Linked DNA regions of Acidaminococcus fermentans DSM 20731. Each later gene encodes a partner of the first gene's protein in a complex. Links are inferred from orthologs where the notes say so. Each region holds a gene or a part of one and is shown in the gene's direction. Other genes may lie near its edges.

Region 1 (9,730 bases):
AAACTGGCCCTCCGGGACCACAGCACCCGGGAACTGCGGCAGAAGCTGGGGGAACGGGGCTGCCCGGAAGAACTCCAGGACCAGGTGATCCAGAAGCTGGCGGACCATCATTTTGTGGATGATTTTCGCTGTGCCCATTCGGTGCTGGACGCCTGGCGCCGGAAAAAGTTTTACGGGAAGCAGTACCTGCGGCTGATGCTTACCCGGCGGTGCCTGTCCGGGGAAGAGGCCCGGGACGCGCTGGGAGACGTGACGGAAGAGGAAGAAACCCAACGGGCCCTGGCCCTGGCGGAAGCCCAGGGGGAAAAAATCCGGCGGAAATATCCGGAAGATCACCGGAAAGCCAAGGCCGCTCTGGCAAGGATGTTGGCCAGCCGGGGCTTCGGCAGCGGCGCCATAGCCAGCGCACTGGAAGATTTTTCAAAGGATTTATAGGAACCCGCAGCCCGGGTTCCCTCCACTGGCTAGAGACTGGGGACTAGTGACTAGAGACTAAAAAGGGGCTGTTGCCCAGGCAACAGCCCCTTTTTATTGACACCTCTGTGAAAATACTATAAAATATTTCTGTCCAATCGTGTTCATTGGGTGTTAAGGCGACCTCGGGTTGCCTTATTTATTGTATGAGTAGGGTTTGATGAAAAATACGCAAAAGAGGAGGTGCTCATCATAGATCCCATGAGTGTAGTTATTGCTGTAGTCCTTTGTTTATTAGGCGTTGGAGGCGGATATCTGGCTCGTAAAAACGTAGCAGAAGGCAAAATCGGTTCCGCAGAAGAGACTGCCAAACAGATCCTGGAAGAAGCAAAAAAAGCAGGCGATGCCAAAAAGAAGGAAGCGCTGCTGGAAGCCAAGGAAGAAATCCACCGTCTCCGGTCCGAAATGGAACGGGAAAACAAGGAAAGAAGAGCAGAGCTCAGTAAAAATGAACGGCGTCTGGTCCAGAAGGAAGAAAACGTCGACAAAAAGATGGATGCTTATGAAAAGAAGGAAGAAAAACTTCTGGAACAAAGCAACCGCCTGCGGGAAGCCCAGGCCAAAGTCGATGCCCTGTATGACCAGCAGATGGTGGAACTGGAACGGATTTCCGGGCTCACCAGCGAAGAAGCCAAACAGGAATTGCTGGACAATGTGCGGGAAGAAGTCAAACATGACAAAGCCCGCCTGATCAAGGAAATGGAACAGGAAGCCAAGGATACCGCGGACCAGAAGGCCCGGGAAATCATCTCTCTGGCCATCCAGCGGTGTGCGGCGGATCAGGTGGCGGAAACCACGGTTACGGTAGTGCCCCTGCCCAACGATGAAATGAAGGGCCGGATCATCGGCCGGGAAGGCCGGAACATCCGGACCCTGGAAACCCTGACCGGCATCGACCTGATCATCGACGATACGCCGGAAGCGGTGATCATTTCCGGCTTCGACCCTGTGCGCCGGGAAGTGGCCCGGATCGCCCTGGAGAAGCTGATCAACGACGGCCGGATCCATCCGGCCAGGATCGAGGAAATGGTGGAAAAAGCCCAGAAGGAACTGGATCAGAAGATCAAGGAAGCCGGGGAACAGGCCACCTTCGAGGTGGGTGTCCATGGCATCCATCCGGAACTGATCAAGCTGCTGGGCCGGCTGAAATACCGGACCAGCTACGGGCAGAATGTGCTGAAGCATTCCACGGAAGTGGCTCATCTGGCCGGCCTGATGGCCGCCGAACTGGGCGTGGACGTGAACTCGGCCAAGCGGGCCGGGCTGCTCCACGACATCGGCAAGGCCGTGGACCACGAAGTGGAAGGGTCCCATGTGGACCTGGGGGCGGAAGTGGCCAAACGGTATCACGAATCCGATATCGTGATCAACACCATCATGTCCCACCACGGGGACTGCGAACCCACGTCCGTCCAGGCCGTGCTGGTTTCTGCCGCCGACGCCATTTCGGCTGCCCGTCCGGGAGCCCGTCGGGAAACCCTGGAAACGTATCTGAAACGGCTGACACGATTGGAAGAAATTGCCGAATCCTTCGACGGCGTGGAAAAATGCTATGCCGTCCAGGCCGGTCGGGAAATCCGGATCATGGTGAAACCGGAAAAGGTGGACGACGATGCCGCCACTATCCTGGCCCACGATGTGGCCAAGAAGATCGAAGAGGATATGGAATATCCGGGACAGATCAAAGTGGTCATCGTACGGGAAACCAGAGCGGTGGATTACGCAAAGTAAGACAAAAAGGCGCTGTGAAAAAATCATTCACAGCGCCTTAAATTTGCCAGCGTAAGCTGGCTTCCATCGGCTGGAGACTAGTGACTAGAGACTAGTGACGGGGATGTGAAAATCATTTTTTCACATCCCCTTTTTTATATCCGGATGCTTTTTTCTGCAACCTTGTACAGGATTACCGTCAGCACCACGGACACCACATTGCTTACGGCCATGCTTACGGCGCAGTTGAGGGCGCTTATGTAGGCAATCTGCCGGGGCATCCCCAGGATGAAGAACTTGAAGCTGAACCGGATCAGGGGTTCGGTGACCACGTTGACCACGGAACCGAAAACGGCCGCCAGGGCTGCGGCCCGGAGCCGGGCTCTGTCATCGGTCTGCCGGTCCAGATGGCACAGGTGCTGAGCGGCCCAGGCGGTGGACCAGCCCAGGAGGAACTTGGCCAGGAAGGTGGGGGGCGCGGAGGTGGTGTATCCGGCCAGCAGATCTGCCAGGGCCAGGCCGATGGCCCCGGAAAGGGCTCCGTATTTTGCTCCCAGCACCAGGGCGGACAGCAGGATGAAGGCGTGGCCTACGTAGATTTTCCCGGTGAGCCCCAGGCCCATGGGGATTTCGATCCGGAGATAGGAAAAGCAGGCGAAGGCCAGAGCGGCGAACATCCCTGCCAGGGTCAGTTTTTTGATTTTTTGTTCCTGCATGGGTATCAACTCCTTACAGCCCTCTATTATAGTGGGGGAACCGGTGTATGGAAATGCACAGTTTGAACGATTTTGTGCAAAAAATGTGCTTCTTTTGAAAAGATTTGTTTCTCCTTCTGATTTCCTTGTGGTATACTGGGGATAATGACACGGGAAGGAGAGACAGAAATGCCGAATACAAGAGAAGAAGCATGGGAACTGCTGAAGGAATACAACCAGGAACCCTTCCATCTCCAGCATGGGCTGACGGTGGAAGGCTGCCTGCGCTATTTTGCCCGGGAACTGGGCTATGGAGAGGAAGAGGATTTCTGGGGCCTGGTGGGGTTGCTCCACGATCTGGACTTTGAAAAGTATCCGGAACAGCACTGCCGGAAGGAAGCGGAGATCCTGAAGGAAAAGGGCTGGGACGACCGGCTGATCCATGCGGTGGCCAGTCACGGCTGGCCCCGGTGCAGCGATGTGGAACCCAAAGAGGAAATGGAAAAGGTCCTCTATGCGGTGGACGAACTGTCCGGGCTCATCGGGGCAGCGGCCCTTATGCGGCCCAGCAAAAGCGTCCAGGATATGGAAGTGAAATCCCTGAAGAAGAAGTTCAAGGACAAACACTTTGCCGCCGGCTGCAGCCGGGACGTGATCCAGCAGGGGGCGGACCTGCTGGGCTGGGATCTGAACAAACTTTTTGAACAGAGCATCCTGGCCATGCGGTCCTGTGAAGAAAGCGTACGGGAAACCATGGAAAAGGAAGAAGGAAAGGCCTGAGGGCTGAAAAACGGGGGAGCGGGACCTTGAACAGGGGTCCTGCTCTTTCGTATAATAGGAGAAAAGAGCACTGTAACAGGAAGTGATACCATGGATCATCATTATGCGGAACCTCATGAAGTGATGTACCACACCCAGCTGTCCCGGGAAATGCTGATGGGGGCGGATACGGCCCTGCTGCCGGGAGATCCCGGCCGGGTCCGGTCCCTGGCGGAAGCCATGGGTCCCACGGTGGATCTCACCAGCCACCGGGAATACACCAGCTGCCTGACCCAGGTCCAGAACCGGCCGGTACTGGTGTGCTCCACCGGCATGGGCGGCCCTTCCACCGCCATCTGCCTGGAAGAACTGGCCCGGCTGGGCATCAAACGGGTGATCCGGGTGGGGACCACCGGTTCCATCCAGGAAGGGCTGGAACTGGGGGATGTGGTGATCATCAAGGCCGCCGTACGGCTGGAGGGAACCAGTGCCCACTATGCCCCCCTGGAATTCCCGGCAGTGGCGGATTTTGAGCTGACCCAGCTGCTGGCCTATGCGGCCCTGGTGGAAAGTGTGCCCCATCAGGTGGGCATCTGCTGCAGTTCCGATACGTTCTGGCCCGGCCAGGAACGGTATGACAGCTTTACCGGCTATGTGCTCCGCCGGTTCCAGGGGAGCATGAAGGAATGGCAGCAGCTGGGCGTCACCAACTATGAAATGGAAACAGCCACCGTGTTCGTCACCGCCCAGGCACTGGGGCTGCAGGCAGCCAGCCTGTGCGGAGTGGTGGCCAAACGGACGGAAAGTGAAAGCATTGCCTCGCCGGAAATCTACCGGCTGGCGGAGAACCGGTTCCAGACCATTGTCCGCCGGGCATTGAACGAATTGCTGGCAAGGGAGGGAAAAAAATGAAACGCAGCATCATCCTGATGATGGATTCTTTTGGCATCGGCGGCGCGGAAGACGCCGGACGGTTCGGAGACCAGGGAGCGGATACCCTGGGGCACATTGCCCGCTGGTTCGGGAAAGAACGGGCCAAGGACCCGTCCGCCCCGCTGCTGGCCCTGCCCAATCTGGCCCGATACGGGCTGGAACGGGCCCATGAAATGAGTACCGGACAGAAACTGGCGGTATCCATCGGGGCCGCGGAGCCCCTGGAAGGGGCTTACACCTATGCCCGGGAAGTGAGCAGCGGCAAGGATACCCTCAGTGGCCACTGGGAACTGACCGGGGTGCCGGTGATGTTCGACTGGGGCTATTTCCCGGACAAACCCCACTGTTTTCCCCCGGACATCATCGACGGGCTGATCCGGGAAGGCCATCTCCCCGGAGTGCTGGGAGAAAAGCATGCCTCCGGCACGGTGATCATCCAGGAACTGGGGGAGGAACACATGCGCACCGGCAAGCCCATTGTGTATACGTCGGCGGATTCGGTGCTCCAGATTGCCGCCCATGAAAAGACCTTCGGCCTGGAGAACCTGTACAAACTCTGTGAAATCGCCTACAAACTGGTCCAGCCCTACCACATCGCCCGGGTCATCGCCCGTCCCTTTGTGGGAGAAAAGGCCGGGGAATTCACCCGCACCGGCAACCGGCACGATTATGCCGTGCCGGCCCCGGAAAAGACCCTGCTGGATGAGGTGTATGAAAAGGCCGGAGGGGTCTATGCAGTGGGGAAAATTGCCGATATCTTCGCTCACCGGGGTATTACCCGGGCCTGGCATGCCACCGGTCTGGATGTACTTTTCGATGCCACACTGGAGGCCCTGGAGGCTGCCGGGGACGGGAGCCTGATTTTCACCAACTTTGTGGATTTCGATTCCACCTACGGCCACCGGCGGGATGCCAAAGGCTACGGGGAAGGGCTCATGACCATCGACCGGAGACTGCCGGAACTGGCGGCCCGGCTCCAGCCCGGAGATCTGGTGCTGGTCACCGCGGATCATGGCTGCGATCCCACCTGGAAGGGAACGGATCATACCCGGGAACACGTGCCCATGCTGTTCTTTGGTCCCGGAGTCAGACCGGGGGCCCTGCAGCCCATGGATACCTATGGTGATGGGGGACAGATCCTGGCCCGCCATCTGGGGCTGGAACTGACCCGGGGAAAAGCCCAGGAGGTGTATTGAAATGAAAAGGATAAGAAACCTGCTGCTGACCCTCTGTTTCCTCCTGGGAGGACTGTTCCTGCTGGTGCCGGCGGAAGCAGCGGGGACGGCGGGAAGGGAACCTCTGGCCCGGAAAAACATCGCCTTTGTGGTCTATGACCATACGGGAGAGGCCACGGCTTCCATGAAGGAAGTGTGGAAGCGCCAGGTGCGCCAGGCCTATCCCCGGTCCCAGTTCGCCTTCCTGCCCGATCCCCAGGCGGCGGAAGGGGCCAACGAAGTACTGACCCAGTTCGGGGGAGACGGATATCCCATCGCAAAGGAGGTGATGGAGAAAATCGCGGACCGGACCGGCGCCGATGTGGTGGGGATCCTGGTGGTCCGGGCCATGGACGAATTCTACATCCAGCCCCTGTTCTACGGCGGCTGGGATGACGACGGACCGGATACCCTGCTGCGGGTGATTTCCGGGGCGGACATGTACCTGTACCGGAAGGATACGGGGAAATACATGAAGAAGAAGCTCCGGAAGGTGGAAACCACCGATGTGGCCCTGGCGGTCCATCCGGAAAAAGAGATCCAGTACGCCCTCAGCAACCTGGCCATGACCATGGAGGGCAAGGAACTCATTTGAGTTCTTTGGGACTCACTAAAAAGGAGGTGACCCATTGATCAGTGCAGATGTCTGGAAGGGGATCCTGATTCCCTTTCTTGGGACCAGCCTGGGAGCCGGCTGTGTCTATTTCATGAAAGAACAGCTCCACCGGAATGTCCAGCGGGGACTGACCGGTTTTGCCGCCGGGGTCATGGTGGCGGCCTCTATCTGGAGCCTTTTGATCCCGGCCCTGGAAGAAAGTGCGGCCCTGGGGCATTTCGCCTTTGTGCCGGCGGTGGTGGGATTCTGGGCCGGAATCCTGTTCCTGCTGCTGCTGGATGTGGCGATCCCCCATCTCCACATGAACACCGATGAACCGGAAGGACCCCGGAGCCATCTGGGCCGGACCACCATGATGCTGCTGGCGGTGACCCTCCACAACATCCCGGAAGGAATGGCGGTGGGGATGATCTACGCCGGGTTCGTCACGGATCCGGGTTCCATTTCCCTGGGCAGTGCCATTGCCCTGTCCCTGGGGATCGCCATCCAGAATTTTCCGGAAGGGGCCATCATTTCCCTGCCCCTCCGGGCGGCGGGGATGAACCGGCACAAGGCTTTTGCCGGCGGGGTACTGTCCGGCATCGTGGAACCCCTTGCGGCCCTGGGGACCATCCTGGCCTCCAGCATCATCGGGCACCTGCTGCCCTATTTCCTCAGCTTTGCCGCAGGGGCCATGCTCTATGTGGTGGTGGAGGAAATGATCCCGGAAATGTCCGAAGGAGAACATTCCAACATCGGCGTGCTCACCTTTGCCCTGGGGTTCACCGTGATGATGACCCTGGACGTGGCACTGGGGTAAAGGGGCAGCAGCCGGAAATGCGGTTTCCCCGCTGCTCCGTAATTTTTTAAGTATGTTGTTCAAACAACGGATTGTTTTTTTATACCGGACTATAATAGAGCCATCGAGTGAAGAAAACAACCTGCGAGAGTTTCAATCAGAAAAGGGGAGTTATACAAATGGAAAACAAGATGTTCTGCTATCAATGTCAGGAAACCGCCGGCTGCAAAGGCTGCACCATCGTGGGTGTCTGCGGCAAGAAGCCGGAAGTGGCTGCTATGCAGGATCTGCTGATCTACGTGACCAAGGGTCTGTCTGCTGTGACCACCGCTCTGCGGGCTGCCGGAAAGAACGTTGACCGCAACGTGAACCATCTGGTGACTGTCAACCTGTTCACCACCATCACCAACGCCAACTTCGATCGGGAAGCCATCATCGACCGGATCAAAGATACCCTGAAAGTGAAAGCTGACCTGCTGGCTCAGCTGGGTGACACCGCTGACCTGCTGGAAGCTGCTCTGTGGAACGGCGCTGAAGCAGAATTCGATGCCAAAGCCAAGACCGTGGGCGTACTGGCTACCGAAAACGAAGACATCCGTTCCCTGCGGGAACTGATCACCTACGGCCTGAAAGGTCTGTCTGCCTACAGCAAACATGCCAACGTACTGGCCCAGGACGACGAAGAAGTGGATGCTTTCATCCAACGCGCTCTGGCTGCTACCCTGGATGATACCAAATCCGTGGACGACCTGGTTGCCCTGACTCTGGAAACCGGTAAATACGGCGTACAGGGCATGGCTCTGCTGGACAAAGCCAACACCACGGCTTACGGCAACCCTGAAATTACCACTGTGGACATCGGCGTGCGCAAGAACCCGGGCATCCTGATTTCCGGTCACGACCTGAAAGACCTGGAAATGCTGCTGGATCAGACCCAGGGCACTGGCGTGGATGTATACACCCATTCCGAAATGCTGCCGGCTCATTACTATCCTTTCTTCAAGAAATACAAGAACTTCGCCGGCAACTATGGCAACGCCTGGTGGAAACAGAAGGAAGAATTCGAAAGCTTCAACGGCCCCATCCTGATGACCACCAACTGCATCGTTCCTCCGAAAGACAGCTACAAGAACCGTCTGTGGACCACCGGTGCTGCCGGCTATCCTGGCTGCAACCATGTAGCTGCTGACGAAAACGGGCACAAGGACTTCAGCGCCCTGATCGAACAGGCCAAGACCTGCCCGGCTCCTACTGAAATCGAAACCGGTTCCATCGTGGGCGGCTTCGCTCATGAACAGGTCTTCGCCCTGGCTGACAAAGTGGTCGACGCTGTGAAATCCGGCGCCATCAAGAAGTTCGTGGTCATGGCTGGCTGCGACGGCCGTATGAAGAGCCGTGAATACTACACGGAATTTGCCAAAGCTCTGCCGAAGGATACCGTCATCCTGACCGCCGGCTGCGCCAAATACAAATACAACAAACTGAACCTGGGCGACATCGGTGGCATTCCCCGTGTCCTGGATGCCGGTCAGTGCAATGACTCTTACTCCCTGGCTTTGATCGCTCTGAAACTGAAGGAGGTCTTCGGTCTGAAAGACATCAACGACCTGCCTCTGGTATTCAACATTGCCTGGTACGAACAGAAAGCTGTCATCGTGCTGCTGGCCCTGCTGTACCTGGGTGTGAAGAACATTCATCTGGGACCCACCCTGCCGGCCTTCCTGAGCCCGAACGTGGCCAACGTCCTGGTGAAGAACTTCGGCATCGCTGGTATCGGCACGGTGGAAGACGACATGAAACTGTTCTTCGGTGCCTAATATGATTAAACTGTACGATCCGGACACCTGCCCGTGCAAGAATTTCGACTGCCCCCGGTATAAGGACTGTGAACCCTGCATCGAGTTCCATCACAATTCCGACCGCTACCCTCTGACGGCCTGTGAACAGGTGGCCGAAAAGGAAAAACGGCAGGCGAAATAACAGAAAGAAGGCTTTTCCATGGGAAAGCTGCAAGTGAAACGGATTTATGAAGCTCCGGAAGAAACGGACGGCAGCCGGGTCCTGGTGGACCAGCTGTGGCCCCGGGGCATCAAGAAGGAAAAGGCAGAGCTGACCGCCTGGGAGAAAGCCATCGCTCCCACGAATGAACTGCGGAAGGCGTTCGGCCATGATCCGGAAAAGTTCCCGGCCTTCGCCCAGAAGTATGAGGACGAGCTGGAAAAGAGTCCGGAAAGTGGTGCCTTTCTGGAAAAAATAAAATCGTTCCTGGAGACCGGCAACGTAACGCTTCTCTATGGTGCCAAAGATCCGGAACACAACAATGCGGTGGTCCTGAAAGAGTGGATCGAAAAAAAGAGTGCTGCGCAATGAGCGCGGCACTCTTTTTTGATGCCCCGGAATCAGTCTACCACGACTTCCTGGATCCATTGGCCCATGGTCCGGATGAGCTCCAGACGGGCGTTGTCCAGGCCGTGGTTGGTATCCAGCAGCACTTTTTTATGATGGCTTTGGGTGGGCATGGCTTCCAGCTCTTGCCACAGGGGCTCGATCA
Region 2 (9,561 bases), 110 kb from region 1 along the record:
AACCATGAACTGGACCTGATGACCCTGAACAAGGGCCTGCTCATCATGGCTGCCAAGGAACATCTCCGGAACCACCGGGACAAGAATGATAGAATTGAAACAATCTGACAATTTGTTTGCCGCTTCCAAAGAAGAAAAAAGCAGTTTGCAGGAATTCTCTTTTCCGGCGGCGAATAACATTGTATCAAAAGCGGAAAAATCCATGCGTCACAAGGGAGGGCGATACACATGAGTCAAATGGAAGAATTTTTGAAACAGGTGGAAGCTGTACAGGGCAAGGAAGAAAAAGTCCTGATCGTTACCGGGAAACCCGGCAGCGGCAAAAGCAAACTGCTGCGGGAAGCTGCAGAAGCCAAGGGCTGGGATTATGTGGATACCCGGCTGCTGATCACGGAAGAATTCCTGAAGCTGCTGCCCAGTGAACGGAAGGAACAGGCTCCCGCCATGCTGACGGAAGAACTGGCTGGACACCGGGGAGATGTGATCCTGCTGGACCGGGTGCAGACCCTGTTCGTGCCGGTGTTCCACATCGATCCCAAGAGTGTCATCGATGCCCTGGGCAAAGCCTATACCGTGGTGCTGGCCTGGCCCGGCTATGTGAATGACGGACTGCTGTGCTACGACAAATTCGACGGCACGGAATCTATCCGGATTTCCGCAGCGGATTATACGGTTTGGGAAGTGGAATAACTGGCGAAAAGGGGTGTGTCCAATGCAGGAAAAGAAAAGAGGGACCCTGGCGGTCCTCACCGGCGGAGGCGATTGTCCCGGTCTGAACGCTGTGATCCGGGCCGTGGTCAAGACGGCTCTCCATCACGGGTTCCAGATTTACGGCATTTCCAACGGGTTCCATGGGCTGATCTGCAATGACATGAAGCTTATGAGCCTGTCCGATGTGTCCGGGATCCTGCCCCGGGGCGGGACCATCCTGGGGACCACCAACCGGGACAACCCCTTCCATTATGCTGCAGGCGAAGATGAAAAGGGCAATGTAATCTATGAAGACCGGCGGGATGTGGTGGTCCGGAACCTGAAGGACCACGGCATCGATTGTCTGATTGTCATCGGTGGGGACGGCAGCCTGAAAATCGCCCATGATCTCCATCGGTTCTGTGATGTGAACGTGGTGGGGGTGCCCAAGACCATCGACAATGATCTGCCCTGTACGGAACGGACCTTCGGCTTTGATACGGCCATGGCCATGGCCACGGAAGCCCTGGACCGGCTCCATACCACGGCGGAATCCCATCACCGGGTCATGGTGCTGGAGGTCATGGGACGGTATGCAGGCTGGATCGCCCTCCATTCCGGCATTGCAGGAGGAGCGGACGTGATCCTGATCCCGGAAATTCCCTATGACCTGGATGCGGTGATCCGCAAGATCCACCAGCGCCAGCAGAATGGGAAGAAGTTCAGCATCATTACCGTGGCGGAAGGGGCCAAGCCCATCGGAGGGCAGCTGACCATCGCCCGGATGGTGAAGGAAAGCTTCGAACCCATCCGGCTGGGAGGGATCGGTGAAAAACTGGCCCGGGAAATCGAGGAGCGGACAGGGATCGAATCCCGCTGCACCGTGCTGGGGTATCTCCAGCGGGGCGGTTCTCCCACGGCCTATGACCGGGTCCTGTCCACCCGCTACGGGGCGGCGGCAGTGGAAGCCTGCCTGGATGAGGAATACAATGTGATGGTGTCCCTCCAGGCCAATGCCATCGTCCGGGTGCCCATCGCCCAGGCAGCGTCCAAACCCCATCAGGTGCCGGTGGATTCGGACATCGTCCGGACCGGCCGGGAACTGGGGATTTCTTTCGGAGACGAAAAACCGGAAGACTGAATAATAGAAACAAAGAAAAAAGAGAAGGACAATTTTTCTTAAACTCTGAGGAAAAATCCGTGTCTTCTCTTTTTTTTTATGGTATTTGCCATATAATGAACAAGTTCTCTTAACCAAAAAGAATTGCAGAAGAAAAAGGAGTGTATGACGTGAGTGAAAATCTGATTGCCGTCCTGTTGGGCATTGTGGAAGGCCTGACGGAATTTATCCCTGTATCCTCCACCGGCCATATGATCATTGTAGGGCATATGATCGGCTTTGAGGGCAACCTGGCCAAGATCTTCGACGTGGTGATCCAGCTGGGGGCCATCCTGGCCGTCCTGGTGATTTACAAGGAACGGTTTGCCCGGTTCCTGACCAAAGAAGGGTGGCAGATGGGCACCGGACTGACCGGCTGGCACATTGCCGCCGGCTGCGTGCCCACCATGGCCTTTGCTTATCTGGTCCACTCCTTCATCAAAAAATACCTGTTTTCTCCGGCTACGGTGGCTGTGGGCCTGGTGCTGGGAGCCCTTCTGATGATTGTGGCGGAACGGAAGATCCGGGGCCATGAGGCGGAACTGGTCCAGGATGTGGATCACATCAGCATCCGCCAGGCGCTGTACATCGGCTTCTTCCAGTTCCTGTCCCTGTGGCCCGGGTTCTCCCGGAGCGGGTCCACCATGGGAGGTGCCCTGCTGGTGGGGGTGAACCGGAAAGCCGGGGCGGATTTCACTTTCATCATGGCCCTGCCCGTTATGGTGGTGGCCTGTCTGTATGAACTGCTGAAGAACATCTCCGCGCTGACAGGAGGAGATCTGGCGGTACTGACCATCGGTTTCGTCACCGCGTTTGTGGTGGGGTACTTCTCCATTGTCTGGTTTATGAAGTTCCTCCAGCGGTCCACCCTGACCGCTTTCGGGATCTACCGGATCCTCCTGGCCCTGGTGACTGTGTGGTACTTTTATATGTAAGAAAGCGGGGGCTGAGGGAGGGCATCAGCCCCCGTTTTTCTGGTTTATAAAATTTCTTACACTTTTTTTAAAAAAGTTGTTGACAAAAACCCCAACATCCTTTATACTTACACTTGTTACGAACGAAAAGCGCTGGCATAGCTCAATAGGTAGAGCAACTGACTTGTAATCAGTAGGTTGAGGGTTCAATTCCTTTTGCCAGCTCCAAATGTTCCTGACAGACAAATGTGGAGAGATTCCCGAGTGGTTAAAGGGAGCAGACTGTAAATCTGCCGCCTCTGGCTTCGAAGGTTCGAATCCTTCTCTCTCCACCAAACATCGCGGGGTGGAGCAGTTGGTAGCTCGTCGGGCTCATAACCCGAAGGTCGTTGGTTCAAGTCCAGCCCCCGCAACCAAATGCTGATGTAGCTCAGATGGTAGAGCGTATCCTTGGTAAGGATAAGGTCACCAGTTCGATTCTGGTCATCAGCTCCAATTTATGGCGGCGTAGCTCAGTTGGCTAGAGCAGTCGGTTCATACCCGGCCTGTCCGCGGTTCAAATCCGTGCGCCGCTACCATTACCAACACAGCCCCGTAAAGGGGCTATTTTAAAATCCAAAAAAATATTCAGAAAGCGTTGGGAGGTATTCTAATGGCGAAAGAGAAATTTGAAAGAACAAAACCCCATGTAAACATTGGGACCATTGGTCACGTTGACCATGGCAAGACGACCCTGACTGCGGCCATCACCAAGGTCCTGTCCGAAACTCCGGGCTGCAAAGCCACTTTCGAAGCTTACGCTGACATCGATAAGGCTCCGGAAGAAAGAGAACGTGGTATTACCATTAATACCGCCCACGTTGAATATGAAACCGAAACCAGACACTATGCACACGTTGACTGCCCGGGGCACGCTGACTATGTAAAGAATATGATCACCGGTGCTGCTCAGATGGACGGTGCCATCCTGGTTGTTTCCGCTGCTGACGGCCCCATGCCTCAGACCCGTGAACACATCCTGCTGGCCCGCCAGGTTGGCGTTCCTGCCATCGTTGTGTTCCTGAACAAATCCGACCAGGTTGACGATCCCGAACTGATTGAACTGGTTGAAATGGAAGTCCGTGACCTGCTGAGCCAGTACGGTTATCCCGGAGATGATATTCCCATCGTTGTTGGCTCCGCTCTGAAAGCCCTGGAAGGGGACAAGGAACAGGAAGACAACATCCGGAAACTGATGAAGGCTGTTGACGAATACATCCCCACTCCGGAACACGATCTGGCCAAACCGTTCCTGATGCCTATCGAAGACGTGTTCACCATCACCGGCCGTGGTACCGTAGCTACCGGCCGTGTGGAACGTGGTGTGATCAAAGTTGGTGACACTGTTGAAATCGTCGGCCTGTCCGAAGAAAAGAAACAGTCCGTAGCCACCGGTCTGGAAATGTTCCGGAAGACCCTGGATCAGGCTGAAGCCGGCGACAACATCGGCTGCCTGCTGCGTGGTATCGACCGTACCGAAATCGAAAGAGGTCAGGTACTGGCCAAACCGGGCACCATCCATCCTCATACCAAATTCAAAGGCCAGGTTTACGTACTGACCAAAGAAGAAGGCGGCCGTCATACTCCGTTCTTCAACGGCTACCGTCCGCAGTTCTACTTCCGTACCACCGACGTTACCGGTGTTGCTCACCTGCCTGAAGGCACCGAAATGGTTATGCCTGGGGACAACGTGGTGATGGATGTTGAACTGATCACCCCGATCGCTATCGAACAAGGTCTGCGTTTCGCTATCCGCGAAGGCGGCCATACCGTTGGCGCCGGTGTTGTTACCGAAATCGAAGGCTAATCGAATCATCTGGATGTAAAACTGAGGCCGACCTATCCATCGGCCTCACTTTTTTGTTGACATCCTGACGGTTCTATGATAACCTTTATAGGCGGCTTTTGGGAATCAAGAGTTTGAATGTAAGTGAGGTGTTAAGGAATGGCAGCTGGAAACCGTGTGGGTATTACCCTGGCTTGCACCGAATGCAAACAGCGTAACTACCAGACTACGAAGAATAAAAAGAACGATACTGAACGTATCGAAATCAAAAAGTATTGCAAGTTCTGCAAAAAGCATACGATGCATAAAGAAACGAAATAAGGTGGAGCAATATGGCAGCATCTCAGATCACCCCGGATGGGAAGAGCACTCCTGGAACAGGTGGTTTTCTCCGAGAAGTGAAAACCGAAATGAAAAAGGTAACCTGGCCGACGAAGCGGGAACTGATCGGATATACCGTGACGGTTATCCTGTCCTCTCTCTTTGCAGCTTTTTTAATCTGGGCCATTGATGCTATTTTGTCCGTACTGTTCCGTTTAGTGATGGGAGTGCAATAAGCATGGAAAATCAAAAGCACTGGTATGTCATTCATACTTATTCCGGATACGAGAATAAGGTAAAGATGAATCTGGAAAGCAAAATCCATTCCCTGGGTATGGAAGAGCAGATCTTCCAGGTGCTGGTTCCCATGCAGAATGAAGTGGACGCAAAGGATGACAAGCAAAAGGTCGTGGCACGGAAGGTATTTCCGGGCTATGTGCTGATCGAAATGATCGTGGACGACCGGACTTGGTATGCTGTGCGGAACACCCCTGGTGTAACCGGCTTCGTTGGTACTGGCACGAAACCCATTCCTTTATCTGACCGTGAAGTGGAACGCATCCTGGGGGCACAACCCAAAGAAGGCGACAAGGCGGAAGCGGCCGGCAAGGCTGTGGAAGAACCGGTTGTCCGGATGGAATGCCCTGTAGGTTTGAATGATACCGTCCGCATCAAAGCCCCTGGCTTTACCGATATGGTCGGGACGGTAGCGGAGATCAACGACGAACAGCAGAAGATCAAAGTCATGGTTGAAATGTTCGGACGTGAGACTCCCATTGAAGTTAAATTCACCCAAGTGGAAGCTATTGAATAAGTAAGGAGGTGTAAATTATGCCTAAGAAAGTCGTAAAGATGGTTAAACTGCAGGTACCTGCTGGTAAGGCAACTCCGGCACCTCCCGTAGGTCCGGCACTGGGCCAGGCTGGTATCAACATCATGGCCTTCGTAAAAGACTTCAACGAACGGACTGCCAAACAGGTTGGCCTGATCATCCCTGTCGAAATCACCGTTTTCGAAGATCGTTCTTTTACTTTCGTTACCAAGACTCCTCCTGCAGCTGTTCTGCTGAAGAAGGCCTGCGGTATCGAAAAGGCTTCCGGTGAACCCAACAAGAACAAAGTTGCCACCATTAAACGTGACAAAGTTCGGGAAATCGCTGAAAGCAAAATGAAAGACCTAAACGCTGGCTCCGTTGAAGCTGCCATGCGCATGGTCGAAGGTACTGCCCGGAGCATGGGTATTACTGTAGAAGACTAATGTCTGAAAAACTGTGGGAGGCAAAAGCCGCTTGACCACAAGGAGGAACAAACAATGAGTAAAGCTGGTAAGAAATATACCGACGCCGCAAAGCTCATCGAAGCTGGCAAGGCATATTCCCCCAAGGAAGCAGTAGAACTGGTAAAACAGACTTCTGTGACCAAATTCGACAGCACTGTTGAAGTTTCCGTCCGTCTGGGCGTTGATCCCAAGTACGCTGACCAGCAGGTCCGCGGTGCTCTGGTTCTCCCCAACGGTACCGGCAAATCCAAGACCGTGCTGGTATTCGCCAGAGGCGCTAAGGCCAAAGAAGCCGAAGCTGCCGGCGCAGACTTTGTTGGCACTGATGAATACGTGGAAAAGATCAAAGGCGGCTGGACCGACTTCGACGTCTGCGTAGCCACTCCTGACATGATGGGTACTGTTGGCCGTCTGGGTAAAATCCTGGGCCCCAAAGGCTTGATGCCTAACCCCAAAGTGGGTACTGTGACCATGGATGTCACCCGTGCCGTCAACGAAATCAAAGCTGGTAAAATCGAGTACCGTACCGACAAAGCCGGTAACGTACAGACTGCCATCGGCAAGGTTTCCTTTGACGCTGACAAGCTGCTGGAAAACTATCTGACTCTGATCACCACCCTGATCAAAGTAAAACCCTCCGGCGCAAAAGGCCAGTACATCAAGAGCGTAACCCTGAGCACCACCATGGGCCCTGGCGTTCCCGTTGACGTACTGAAAGCCGACAGCAACAAATAATCAAATAGAAAATGACCATCGGACCCAAGACAGCAGGCGCGCAAGCCTAACGGATTTCCACCTGCCTAGGTCGGAGTGTTGATAAACATGACCTCCGGCTGACCCGCCGAGAGGTCTTTTCATTGATTAATAAAAACTGACGCAAGGAGGTGTACTACTGATGCATGACATTAGACCTGAAAAAGCTGGTAAAGTAGCAGAACTGAAAGATCTGCTGTCCAGTTCCAAAGGTGCTGTTCTGGTTGACTACTGCGGTCTGACCGTAGCTGAGGATACTGAACTGAGAAGCAAGATGCGTGAAGCCGGTGTGAAGTACATGGTTGCCAAAAACACCTTCATCCGCATTGCCGCCAAAGAAGCTGGTATTGAAGGACTGGATGCTTATCTGGAACACAATACCGCCGTGGCCTTCTCCGCTGAAGACCCTGTGGCTCCTGCCAAGATCCTGAACGATTTCAGCAAGGACCACAAAGCTCTGGAAATCAAAGCCGGCATCCTGGACGGTAAAGTAATCGCCCTGGACGAAGTCAAGGCTCTGGCAGAACTGCCTTCCAGAGAAGAACTGCTGGCCAAACTGGTTGGCAGCATGCAGGCCCCCATTTCCGGGCTGGTCAACGTACTGCAGGGGACGATCCGCAACTTTGTGTATACCCTGGAAGCCGTACGGCAAAAGAAAGAGCAGGAATCTGCTTAATCGAAAAACAGGCTGACGCAGTCGCCTGAGTAAAACCATTACCCATTTCATTTAAAATTTTGGAGGTATGAAAAATGGATAAAGATCAAATCATGGAAGCCATTGAAAATATGACTGTTCTGGAACTGGCCGACCTGGTTAAGGCCATGGAAGACAAGTTCGGTGTTAGCGCTGCTGCTCCTGTTGCTGTAGCTGCTGCTCCTGCTGCCGGCGCTGCCGCTGCTGAAAAGACCGAATTCGACGTTGTTCTGAAAGATGCTGGTGCCAGCAAGATCAACGTAATCAAAGTTGTTCGGGAACTGACCGGCCTGGGCCTGAAAGAAGCCAAAGCTGCCGTTGATGCTGCTCCCAACGCCATCAAAGAACATGTTGCCAAAGCTGACGCTGAAGCCATGAAAGCCAAACTGGAAGAAGCTGGCGCTACCGTAGAACTGAAATAATTTCTGCTGGTACGTACCAAGAGGGACTGTTGCTCTGCAACGGTCCCTCTTTTTTACTGTTTGAAAAAAAAATACAATTCCTCTTGACAAAATCCCCCCCTCATAGTAGGATATAGGCATATTGAAAAAAGCGATGAGCGGAACCAGTACCTTTGGGAAAGGTCCACAGAGAGTCCGGTGTTGGCTGAGAGCCGGGCGGCGGGAACCTTGGGGAATGCCTCCGTGAGCTGGGCCTCGAACCTTCAGTAGAGCGCCCCGGGCTGGCAGCCGTTATTTCTGCCGCAAAGGCCGGTCTTTGGATGCCGGTGAATCAGAGTGGAACCACGAACCATCGTCTCTGGAGAGACGGTGGTTCTTTTTGTTTACTCAGCAAGAGGTGTTGGATTTGATCAAATTTCAGGATATCAGCAAAACGTTTAAAATCGGCAGCGGAGCGGTACAGGCCCTCCAGCATGTGGACCTGGAAGTGGAAAAAGGAGACATCTTCGGGGTCATCGGTTTCAGCGGGGCCGGGAAATCCACCCTGCTGCGGATGGTGAATGCCCTGGAGACCCCTACGGAGGGCCATGTGGAGATCGAAGGGCAGATCATCGACCAGCTGTCCCACAATGAACTCCGGAAAGTCCGGAAAAAGATAGGCATGATCTTCCAGCAGTTCAATCTGCTGGATTCCCGGACTGTTTACGAGAATGTGGCCATCCCCCTGCGGCTGAACCATACGGAACCGGTACAGCTGGACCGGACGGTGAAGACTCTGCTCCAGTTTGTGGGACTGGAAGACAAGGCCGGGTCCTATCCCATCCAGCTGTCCGGGGGACAGAAACAGCGGGTGGGCATTGCCCGGGCCCTGGCCACCAATCCCAGCATCCTGCTCTGCGACGAAGCCACCAGCGCTCTGGATCCGGAAACCACGGAACAGATCCTGCAGCTGCTCCGGCGGATCAACCGGGAACTGAAGATCACCATCCTGTTCGTGACCCATCAGATCCAGGTGATCCAGCAGCTGTGCAACAAAGTGGCAGTCATGGAACACGGACGGGTGGTGGAACAGGGATCCGTGCTGGAAGTATTCAGCAATCCCCAGCAGGAAATCACCCGGAAGTTTGTCCGGACCGTCATCCCTGACACCATTCCGGAAAGCATCCAGGAAGATCTGAAAAAAGATCCCCGGCCCTTCAGGCTGCTGAAGCTGCGGTTTCTGGGGCGGCAGGCTTCGGAGGGAGACATTTCCGTACTCAGCGAGGAAATCGGACTGAAGACCAACATCGTCTTCGCCACAGTGACGGAACTCCAGCAGACCGCCCTGGGCATCTTCATCCTCCAGTGTCTGGATGAAGGGGACAAGCTGGCCCGGAGCGAGGAATATCTGACCCGGAAGGGAATTCTCTGGAAGGAGGTGAGCCTGTCATGATCGAGAAACTGGGAGTTCCCGCGTCCCAGCTGATCCTGAGCGCGGAACAGACTTTGTACATGGTGTTCGTTTCCCTGGTGGTGGGCTCCATTCT
Region 3 (9,677 bases), 110 kb from region 1 along the record:
CGGATCGTGAAGACCGGGGATGCTTCCCTGATCGGAGAAATCGAAGCCAACGGCTACGACGCTTACAAGAAATAACAGGCGGGTGAGCAGAATGACCGAAGAAAAGAAAGCAGCGCTGGCCGGGGAAACCGCGGCTGACGAACAGAAACTGCAGAAAGAACGGAAGACCATCGACGCGTTGACTGATTTCAGCAACATGTACGATTTCAAAAAGGATTCCAATCACGAATACAAGACGGAAGCCGGGCTGACGCCGGATGTGGTCCGGGAAATCTCCGCCAAGAAGGATGAACCCCAATGGATGCTGGATGCCCGGCTGAAATCCCTGGATCTGTATTACCAGATCCCCTATCCGGTGTGGGGCCCGGATATCAGCGGCCTGGACATGGCCAACATCGTCACCTACGTGCGGCCCAATGCCCGGATGAGTGCCAACTGGAACGACCTGCCCGAAGACATCAAGGATACCTTTGACCGTCTGGGGATCCCGGAAGCGGAAAAGACTTCCCTGTCCGGGGTGGGAGCCCAGTACGATTCAGAAGTGGTGTACCACAGCATCCAGGACGAACTGGTGCAGCAGGGGGTCATCTACACTGATTTCGACACGGCCGTCAAGAAATATGAAGACATTGTCCGGAAGCACTTCATGAAGCTGATTCCGCCGACGGACCACAAGTTTGCGGCTCTCCACGGGGCGGTATGGTCCGGGGGATCCTTCGTGTACGTGCCGGAAGGGGTGGATGTTTCCATTCCCCTCCAGAGCTATTTCCGGCTGAACGCACCGGGAGCCGGCCAGTTCGAACATACCATGATCATTGTGGAAAAAGGTGCCAAGGTCCATTTCATCGAAGGCTGTTCCGCCCCCAAGTACAACGTGGCCAACCTCCACGCCGGGGCGGTGGAACTGTTCATCGGGGATGACGCCACCCTGACCTATTCCACCATTGAAAACTGGTCCAAGAACATGTACAACATGAACACCAAACGGGCCATTGTGGGGAAGAACGGTACCATCAACTGGGTGACCGGGTCCTTTGGATCCCACACCTCCTGCCTGTATCCCATGAGCATCCTCAACGGGGAAGGAGCCCACTGTGAATTCACCGGGGTCACCTTTGCCGGCAAGGGGCAGTATCTGGATACCGGGTCCAAAGTGGTCCACAATGCCCCCCACACCACCAGCAACATCAACTCCAAGTCCATTTCCAAGGACGGCGGGGTGTGCATTTACCGGGGCAGCGTGGTGATCAACGAATGTGCGGAAGGATCCAAATCCAATGTGAGCTGCGAATCCCTGATGCTGGATGAACAGTCCCAGTCCGATACCATTCCGGCCATTGTGATCAAGAACGACAATGTGGATCTGGGCCATGAAGCCAAGATCGGCCGGATTTCCGATGAAGCCATCTTCTACCTGATGAGCCGCGGCCTCAGCGAGGATGAAGCCCGGGCCATGCTGGTACGGGGCTTTGTGGATCCGGTTTCCAAGGCTCTGCCTCTGGAATATGCGGTGGAAATGAACAATCTGATCAATCTGGAACTGAAAGGTTCCATGTAAAAGGGAGGCGGAGATCATGACCAAAGAACAATTCAACGCACTTCCGCGTCCCACTTTCCGGTGGATGAAAGTGAACCACCTGGAACTGGATCCCCTGGCTGAAAAAGCCCTGGCGCCGGTGGAACTGGCCGTCCGTCAGGAAGGCACGGCAGAGGTACGCACCTATGAAGGCAACGGGCTGCCGGATCTGGGGGATTTCCAGGGTGCCAGTGCGGAAGCCCTGGCCCAGGCCCGGCAGGGTGGCAATGTGAACTGCAGCGTAACGGTCCCTGCAGGGGAAGAAGCTTCTGTGTGGATCAACTATACGGTAACGGAAGCGGTTCCCCGTCTGGTGGGGCAGCTGAAGATCCAGGCAGGGAAGGATAGCCGGCTCCATGTGTACGAGCTGTTTGAAGGAGATGCGGCAGAGGGTCTGGTGAACCTGCTCCAGTTTGTGGAAGCGGAAGACGGGGCCCAGGTTACCATCAGCAAGGTCCAGGTGCACGGGGAACAGGTCCGGCACATCGATCAGCGGCTGACCCGGGAAGGGAAGGAAGCCCGTGTGAAGTTTGTCAGCGCTGAAGTGGGCGGCCGTCAGAACCTGGTGTACGTGCGCACGGATCTGGATCACGACGAAGCGGAATTCAAAAGCGCTTCCATGTATCTGGGCAGCGATGACCAGCTGTTCGACTATTCCTACTGGGTGCCCAACAAGGGCTGCAAGACGGATACGGACATCCTGACCACCGGTGCACTGATGGGCAAAAGCAAGAAATATTTCCGGGGGACCATCGATTTCCTCCGGGGCGGCAAGAAGGCTGTGGGCAACGAATCCGACGTGTGCCTGCTGCTGAACAAGGGCGTCCATTCCATTTCCGTTCCTTTGCTTCTGTGCAAGGAAGATGATGTGGTGGGCAACCATGCCTCCAGTTCCGGCCAGATCGACCAGGATATGCTCTTCTATCTGATGAGCCGGGGCTTCAATGAAGCCGGTGCCCAGCTGATCATCGTGGAAAGCAACATCCGGCCGGTAATCGACCAGCTGGGAGATGAAAATCTGGAAAACAGGGCGCTCCAGGCTGTACGGACGAAAATGCAGTTCTGCCACCAGAAAGGAAATTGCCATGATAAATGTACGCAGAGATTTCCCCATCTTGACTAAAGTCCACAACGGACATCCTCTGGTGTACCTGGACAATGCGGCCACCACCCAGAAACCCTATCAGGTGATCCATGCTCTGGTGGACCTGCTGGAACACCACAACGGGAACCCCCACCGGGGAGCCCATGTGCTGTCCATCGAAGCCGGGGAACTGTATGACAAGGCCCGGGAAGCGGTGCGGAAGTTCATCAACGCCAAGCATTTCGAAGAAGTGATCTTTGTGCGGAACTCCACCGAAGGCCTGAACCTGATTGCCCGGAGTTATGGGGAAACCCATCTGAAAAAGGGCGACAAAGTGGTGATCCCCATTTCCGAACACCATTCCAACCTGGTTCCCTGGCAGAGAGCCTGCCGGAAGACCGGTGCGGAACTGGTCTATATGTACCTGGATGAAACCGGGCACTTTACGGAAGAAGATCTGGCCAAGATCGACGAACGGACCAAAATCGTTTCCTTTGCAGCGGTGAGCAACGTGCTGGGCATGGTGCGGCCGGTGAAGGAAGTGGTGGAACGGGCCCACAAGGTGGGGGCCATCGCCATTGTGGATGGAGCCCAGTCCACCCCCCACATGAAGACGGATGTCCAGGATCTGGACTGCGACTTCTACGTTTTTTCCGGCCACAAGATGCTGGGTTCCACCGGCACCGGGGTGGTGTACGGGAAAAAGGCCCTGCTGGAAGAAATGGAACCCTTCCTGCTGGGCGGGGATATGATCGAATATGTCCAGGAACAGACCACCAGCTTCAATGAACTGCCCTACAAGTTCGAAGCCGGGTCTCAGAATGTGGAAGGGGCCGTGGCCCTCCATGCGGCCATCGATTACCTGAACGACATCGGCATGGACCAGGTGGAGGAACACGAACGGGAACTGACCGACCGGTGCCTGGAAGGGATGCTGAAGATGCCCCATATCCATATCCTGGGGAGCACGGATCCCAAAGAAAAGACCGGGGTCATCTCCTTTACCATCGACGGGGTCCATCCCCACGATGCGGCCACCATCCTGGACAGCTACGGCATTGCCATCCGCAGCGGACACCACTGTGCCCAGCCTCTGGGGGCCCATCTCCATGTGGAAGCGTCCAACCGGGTCAGCTTCTACATCTACAACACCCTGGAAGAAGTGGATTATTTCCTTTCCAAACTGCCGGAAGTCCGGAAAGTCATGGGCTTCAAAGATTGATAGAAGGAAACAGGTGAACGATAATGGAAGACATGAACCAACTGTATTCTGACATTATCCTGGAACACAATCAGGATCAGGCCAACAAACATGAGCTGGATCCCCATAATCTCCAGGAACACGGTCACAATCCCAGCTGCGGGGATGACATCACCCTCCAGGCGGATATCCAGGACGGGATCATCAAAGATGCCGCCTATACCGGCCACGGCTGTGCCATCAGCCAGGCATCCACGGATATCATGATCGATCTGATCCGGGGGAAATCCGTCAAGGAAGCTCTCCGGCTGGTGGATCTGTTCCTGGCCATGATCAAGCGGGAAGAAACGGATGACGGCAAGCTGGAAGAACTGGACGAAGCCATCGCCCTGAAAAACATCTCCAACATGCCCGCCCGGGTAAAATGCGCGGTCCTTGCCTGGCACACCCTGAAGGATGCCCTGGAGAAGGAAGAGGAGAAATAAGGTCCTGGTTCGCAGCACCGGAAGCGGGCTTGTCGGCAATCAACGGGATTTTCCAATGCTTGTCGAAATGACCCTGTTTGTGCATTTTGAGAAATAGAACTAAAATTTGAAGAAGTGTTGTTCGTGCTTTTTGGACGGACAACACTTTTTTGTTGAAAGAAGAGGGAAGTCCAGCTTCTTGTATGCTGCATGGAGTTGCGACATGGCTGTCCAGGCCCGCGACCCATGACCCTTGGCCCGCGACGGGGTGTGAAAAATATATTTTCACCCCCCTTTTATGGCTTTTTCCCCGCCGGTGTAGTATAATCTACCCATAATGTCAAGAGTGAAACAGAAGGAGGATGCAGAGGATGCATAGTTTTAGCACGGATTTTGGAGGCCGGACCCTTACCATTGAAACCGGTAAGATTGCCAAACAGGCCAATGGGGCTGTTCTGGTCCGCTACGGCGAAACCGCCGTGGTGGTGGCTGCAACGGGGACCGATACTCCCAGGGAAGGGGTGGATTTCTTCCCGCTGACAGTGGATTTTGAAGAAAAAATGTATGCGGTGGGCAAAATCCCCGGCGGGTTCCTGCGGAGAGAAGGGCGGCCGGCAGAAACGGCCATCCTGACTTCCCGGCTCATCGACCGGCCCATCCGTCCCATGTTCCCGGACGGGTACCACAACGATGTGCAGATCGTATGCACGGCGGTATCCGTGGATCCGGACAACGCTCCGGACATTCCGGCCATGATCGGTGCATCCTGTGCCCTGTCCATTTCCGATATTCCCTTTGAAGGGCCCATTGCCGGTGTGCGGGTGGGGCTCATCGACGGCCAGTTCATTGTGGAACCTACGGTGGAACAGGCCAAGGTCAGCGAACTGAACCTGGCAGTGGCCGGCACCAAGGATGCCATCCTGATGGTGGAAGCCGGAGCCAAGGAAGTTTCCGAAGAAGTGATGCTGGATGCCATCTGGTTTGCCCATGGGGAAATCAAGAAACTGGTGGAATTCCAGGAAAAGATCCAGGCGGAAGTGGGCAAGCCCAAAATGGACTTTGAGGTCTACACGCCTCCTGAAGAATTGGCGAAGGAAATCGAAGCCTACGGGGAACCCAAGATCCACGATGCCCTGATGGATCCGGACAAACTGCACCGGGACAAAATGGTCAGCGAAGCCAAGGAAGAGATCCTGGCCCACTTTACGGAACTGTATCCGGACAATGAAATCGACATTGCCCATGTGGTGGCCAAACTGGTGAAACGGGTATTCCGGCACATCATCACCGTGGACAAGATCCGTCCGGACGGCCGTGCCCTGGACGAAGTCCGTCCCATCAGCTGCGAAGTGGGTCTCCTGGCCCGTCCGCACGGCTGCAGCCTGTTTACCCGTGGACAGACCCAGGTGCTCAACTGCCTGGCTCTGGCGCCTCTCCGGGAAGCACAGAACCTGGAAACCCTGGCCGGCGACATCCAGAAACGGTACATCCACCACTACAACTTCCCGCCCTACAGCGTGGGCGAAACCAAACCTCTGCGCAGCCCGGGCCGCCGGGAAATCGGCCATGGGGCCCTGGCAGAACGGGCTTTGCTGCCGGTGATTCCCTCTGAAGAAGAATTCCCCTACACCATCCGTCTGGTGTCTGAAGTGCTGGAATCTAACGGGTCTTCCTCCATGGCCAGCACCTGCGCCAGCACCCTGTCCCTGATGGATGCCGGCGTGCCCATCAAGGCGCCTGTTTCCGGCGTGGCCATGGGCCTGGTGAAGGAAGGAGAAAACTTCACCATCCTCACCGATATCCAGGGGCTGGAAGATGCCAACGGGGATATGGACTTCAAGGTGGCCGGTACCTCCAAAGGGATCACCGCCATCCAGATGGATATCAAAGTGGACGGACTGACCAAGGACATCCTCCAGGCTGCCCTGGCCCAGGCCAAGAAAGGCCGTGCCTTCATCTTGGGCAAGATGCTGGAATGCATTGCGGAACCCCGGAAACAGCTGAAGAAATATGCGCCCAAGATCACCACCATCAAGGTGAACCCGGAGAAGATCAAAGACATCATCGGGCCTGGGGGCAAGATTATCAAGAAAATCGTGGAAGATACCGGAGCCCAGATCGACATCAACGATGACGGCACCGTATACATTGCCGCTGCTGACAGCGAATCTGCTGATGCGGCCATCAAGACCATCCAGGATATCACTGCGGAACCGGAAGTGGGCAAGATCTATACCGGCAAAGTGACCCGGATCATGAACTTCGGGGCCTTTGTGGAATTCATGCCCGGCCGGGAAGGGCTGGTACACATTTCCCAGCTGGCCAAGGAACGGGTGGAAAAAGTGGAAGACGTGGTCAATGTGGGCGATGAAATCGTGGTCAAACTGGTGGAAATCGATTCCAAAGGACGGCTGAACCTGTCCCGGAAGGCTTGCTTGAAATAAAAAAAGGGGACTGCTGACAGCTGACCGTTGACAGCTGACAAAAAAGGGGCTGTGAAAAAATGATTTCTCATTTTTTCACAGCCCCTTTCTATGCTACAATGATACCGTACACACAGAAACAAGGAGATCATACTATGGGATTGTTTTTCAGAAAGACGAAAGTGAAGCTGATGGCTCCGGTGACCGGGATGGTGATTCCCCTGGAACAGGTTCCGGACCAGGCCTTTGCCCAGAAAATGCTGGGGGATGGGGTGGCCGTCCGGCCGGAAAAAGGAGAACTGGTGGCTCCCTGTGACGGAAAAATCACCTATGTGCCGGATACGGCCCATGCCATTGCCCTGACGGAAGGACATGGACTGGAGATCCTGCTCCATGTGGGCGTGAATACGGTGGAACAGCAGGGAAAGGGATTCCGTGCCCTGGTGAAAACCGGGGATATGGTCAAAATGGGGCAGCCCCTGCTGGCCTTTGACCAGGAATGTCTGGAAAAGGCCGGCTGTGATCTTGCCACCCCCATGGTGATCACCAACGGAAATAAGGTGGGCAAAATGGAAAAGGTGCCATCCGGTCCGGTGCAGGCCGGGCATGATCCGGTGCTGATCATTACCCTCAGCTGAGACGGGAGGTGGGAACATGCAGGTAAAAGGCAGCGGCGGCAGTTTTGTGGAGCAGGTCTACAACCTGGCTCCGGCAGTGGCCTGGGAACTGGGACTCCAGGTGTGCCGGGAGATGCAGGTGGATGTGGCCCAGCAGGATGATGCCGGGATGCTCCTGAACGGATCCCTGGTTTCCGAAGAAAAATCCTTCCTGTTCGGGAAACCCAAGCGGAAGGAAATCGTGTTTGCCGTGCAGCCCCTGGAACAGGGGTGTACGGTGATCTTGGACATCCATAAAAAGCGGATGGAAGTCTACAGCCTGACACCCCAGAACCGGGAAACGGACAAGTTCGTAGCCCTGTTCGAAGAAAAGGCCCAGGCCTATCTGGACCGGCGGATCTGCCCCCAGTGCCATGCGGCCCTGCCGAAGAACGTGGCTTTCTGTCCCTTCTGCGGGGCAAAACTGTAACAAAAAAAGCTGACTGCCGAAGCAGCCAGCTTTTTTATGTCGTAACCTATAGCTTAGATGGCGCGGGTTACCTTGCCGGAACGTAAGCAGCGAGTGCACACGTTGATGCTCTTCACTTCACCGTCTACCACCGCTTTAACCTTTTGAACGTTAGGTTTCCAAGAACGTTTTACATGTCTATTGGAATGGCTGACGTTGTTGCCGGACAGCTCACCTTTGTTGCAGATTTCACAGATGCATGCCATGGTCCCACCTCCTTCAAGTTATAAGGCAATGCTTTATTTTTAAAACTCAATGTAGCTATTTTAACACAAATTGGATTATAATTGCAAGTAGAAAACCATGAGAAAAGGAGAAAATGACCATGTGGTGGCAGGAACCAGTAACCAGACTCAAAGGCATCGGGCCCAAAAAGGCCCTGGAATTCGAAAATATCAATGTTGTAACCATCGGCGACCTGCTGAACCATTTTCCCCGGCAGGGATGCTATCTGGATTATTCCCATATCCGGACCATCGGTGAGCTGACCACCGGAGGGGAAATGCAGCTGTTCCGGGGGACCATCGTACGGATGAACAACCGGCGGAGTGCCCGGAACCTGAAGTACGCCACCATCACCATCGGGGACGGCACCGGGTTTGCGGAAATCGTCCTGTTCGGGGCCCAGACCTACATGACCCGGGTCTATCACACCGGGGATGAGGTGCTGGTCATCGGCAAGGTGATGCCGGGACGCACGGCCAAAAGCGTTACGGGGGCGTCCCTGTCCCATGTAAAAGAGGACGGAGCGGAAGCACCGGGGATTCTTCCCACCTATGCCCTCACCGGCAGCCTGACCCAGAACCAGGTCCGGGGAGCAGTGCGCCAGGCCCTGGCCCTGGCCCGGAAGGAACTGCCGGAATGCCTGCCGGAAAAAATCCTCCGGGCCAAACAGTTCCTGCCCCGGCTGGAAGCCCTGGAGAACATCCACTTTCCCAAAAGTCCGGAACTTCTGGAAAAGGCCCGGCAGCGGCTGATTTTCGAGGAACTGTTCTTTCTCCAGTGCGGCCTGCTCCACCACCGGGTGGAGATCAAGAAGGACAGCCAGGGCATTAAAATGGCCCGGTGCGGGACGCTGGTCCGGAAGGTTCTGGACAACCTGGGCTTTTCCCTGACGGACAGCCAGAAAAAAGCCTGGCAGGAAATCGACGATGATATGCAGAGTCCGGAGCCCATGAATCGGCTGGTCCAGGGGGATGTGGGCTCCGGGAAAACGGCCCTGGCTCTCCTGGCCCTGGCCAAGGCGGTGGAGAACGGCTATCAGGGATGCCTGATGGCGCCTACGGAAATCCTGGCAGAGCAGCACTACCAGGAGATGCAGAAGGTGCTGGAACCGGCCGGCATCCGTACGGCCCTTTTGACCGGGGGACTTTCTGCCAAAACCCGCCGGCAGGTATTGGAAGGGCTGGCGGATGGTTCCATCCAGGCGGTAGTGGGGACCTATGCTCTGATCCAGGACAAGGTGGTGTTCCACTCCCTGGCCCTGGCCATTACCGACGAACAGCACCGGTTCGGGGTGGCTCAGCGGGCCAAACTCCAGGCCAAGAGCCAGTACGCGCCCCATGTGCTGGTCATGACCGCCACGCCCATTCCCCGTACCCTGGCCCTCACGGTGTACGGAGACCTGGATGTGTCCCTGATGAAGGGGCTGCCCCCGGGACGGAAACCGGTCCGGACCCTGTGCTATACGGAGGAGAAACGGCCGGCGGTGTATCAGGGAATGGTCCATCAGATCCGGGAGGGCCATCAGGCCTATGTGGTATGCCCGCTGATCGAGGAAAGCGAAGGGGTGGATGCCAAGGCG

What was found.
Region 2: rny (region 1) and ACFER_RS01330 share a complex: the UniProt entries of both Bacillus subtilis proteins name them as parts of the possible RNA degradosome complex. The link is inferred for Acidaminococcus fermentans DSM 20731 from one-to-one orthologs.
Region 3: rny (region 1) and ACFER_RS02405 share a complex: the UniProt entries of both Bacillus subtilis proteins name them as parts of the possible RNA degradosome complex. The link is inferred for Acidaminococcus fermentans DSM 20731 from one-to-one orthologs.

The regions. Positions count from the first base shown.
Region 1 is NC_013740.1:422,179-431,908, forward strand. What follows is about bases 1-2,940. They hold rny (ribonuclease Y), read left to right. Parts: upstream 1-675; coding sequence 676-2,205; downstream 2,206-2,940. Other genes in these bases: ACFER_RS01900 (regulatory protein RecX), read left to right, coding at 1-435; ACFER_RS01910 (ECF transporter S component), read right to left, coding at 2,340-2,900. Also shown: ACFER_RS01915 (hydrolase), read left to right, coding at 3,069-3,659; udp (uridine phosphorylase), read left to right, coding at 3,750-4,550; ACFER_RS01925 (phosphopentomutase), read left to right, coding at 4,547-5,767; ACFER_RS01930 (hypothetical protein), read left to right, coding at 5,769-6,380; ACFER_RS01935 (ZIP family metal transporter), read left to right, coding at 6,415-7,200; hcp (hydroxylamine reductase), read left to right, coding at 7,359-8,996; ACFER_RS11510 (hypothetical protein), read left to right, coding at 8,998-9,159; ACFER_RS01945 (DUF488 domain-containing protein), read left to right, coding at 9,178-9,549; ACFER_RS01950 (alpha/beta hydrolase family protein), read right to left, coding at 9,579-9,730. UniProt on the Bacillus subtilis protein: Endoribonuclease that initiates mRNA decay. Initiates the decay of all SAM-dependent riboswitches, such as yitJ riboswitch. Involved in processing of the gapA operon mRNA, it cleaves between cggR and gapA.
Region 2 is NC_013740.1:308,208-317,768, forward strand. The notes cover bases 1-2,771. They hold ACFER_RS01330 (6-phosphofructokinase), read left to right. Parts: upstream 1-712; coding sequence 713-1,831; downstream 1,832-2,771. Other genes in these bases: sigH (RNA polymerase sporulation sigma factor SigH), read left to right, coding at 1-108; brxF (BREX-3 system P-loop-containing protein BrxF), read left to right, coding at 229-690; ACFER_RS01335 (undecaprenyl-diphosphate phosphatase), read left to right, coding at 1,981-2,771. In the rest of the region: more of ACFER_RS01335, read left to right, coding at 2,772-2,784; tuf (elongation factor Tu), read left to right, coding at 3,416-4,609; rpmG (50S ribosomal protein L33), read left to right, coding at 4,748-4,909; preprotein translocase subunit SecE, read left to right, coding at 4,921-5,145; transcription termination/antitermination protein NusG, read left to right, coding at 5,148-5,723; rplK (50S ribosomal protein L11), read left to right, coding at 5,741-6,166; rplA (50S ribosomal protein L1), read left to right, coding at 6,221-6,922; rplJ (50S ribosomal protein L10), read left to right, coding at 7,083-7,616; rplL (50S ribosomal protein L7/L12), read left to right, coding at 7,691-8,056; ACFER_RS01405 (methionine ABC transporter ATP-binding protein), read left to right, coding at 8,442-9,467; ACFER_RS01410 (methionine ABC transporter permease), read left to right, coding at 9,464-9,561. UniProt on the Bacillus subtilis protein: Catalyzes the phosphorylation of D-fructose 6-phosphate to fructose 1,6-bisphosphate by ATP, the first committing step of glycolysis.
Region 3 is NC_013740.1:531,187-540,863, forward strand. Bases 4,346-7,232 are described here. They hold ACFER_RS02405 (polyribonucleotide nucleotidyltransferase), read left to right. Parts: upstream 4,346-4,696; coding sequence 4,697-6,769; downstream 6,770-7,232. Other genes in these bases: sufU (Fe-S cluster assembly sulfur transfer protein SufU), read left to right, coding at 4,346-4,346; ACFER_RS02410 (PTS sugar transporter subunit IIA), read left to right, coding at 6,904-7,232. Also shown: Fe-S cluster assembly ATPase SufC, read left to right, coding at 1-75; Fe-S cluster assembly protein SufB, read left to right, coding at 92-1,558; ACFER_RS02390 (SufB/SufD family protein), read left to right, coding at 1,575-2,699; ACFER_RS02395 (aminotransferase class V-fold PLP-dependent enzyme), read left to right, coding at 2,662-3,882; more of sufU, read left to right, coding at 3,906-4,345; more of ACFER_RS02410, read left to right, coding at 7,233-7,386; ACFER_RS02415 (zinc-ribbon domain-containing protein), read left to right, coding at 7,403-7,834; rpmB (50S ribosomal protein L28), read right to left, coding at 7,888-8,079; ATP-dependent DNA helicase RecG, read left to right, coding at 8,199-9,677. UniProt on the Bacillus subtilis protein: Involved in mRNA degradation. Catalyzes the phosphorolysis of single-stranded polyribonucleotides processively in the 3'- to 5'-direction. Necessary for competence development in Bacillus subtilis.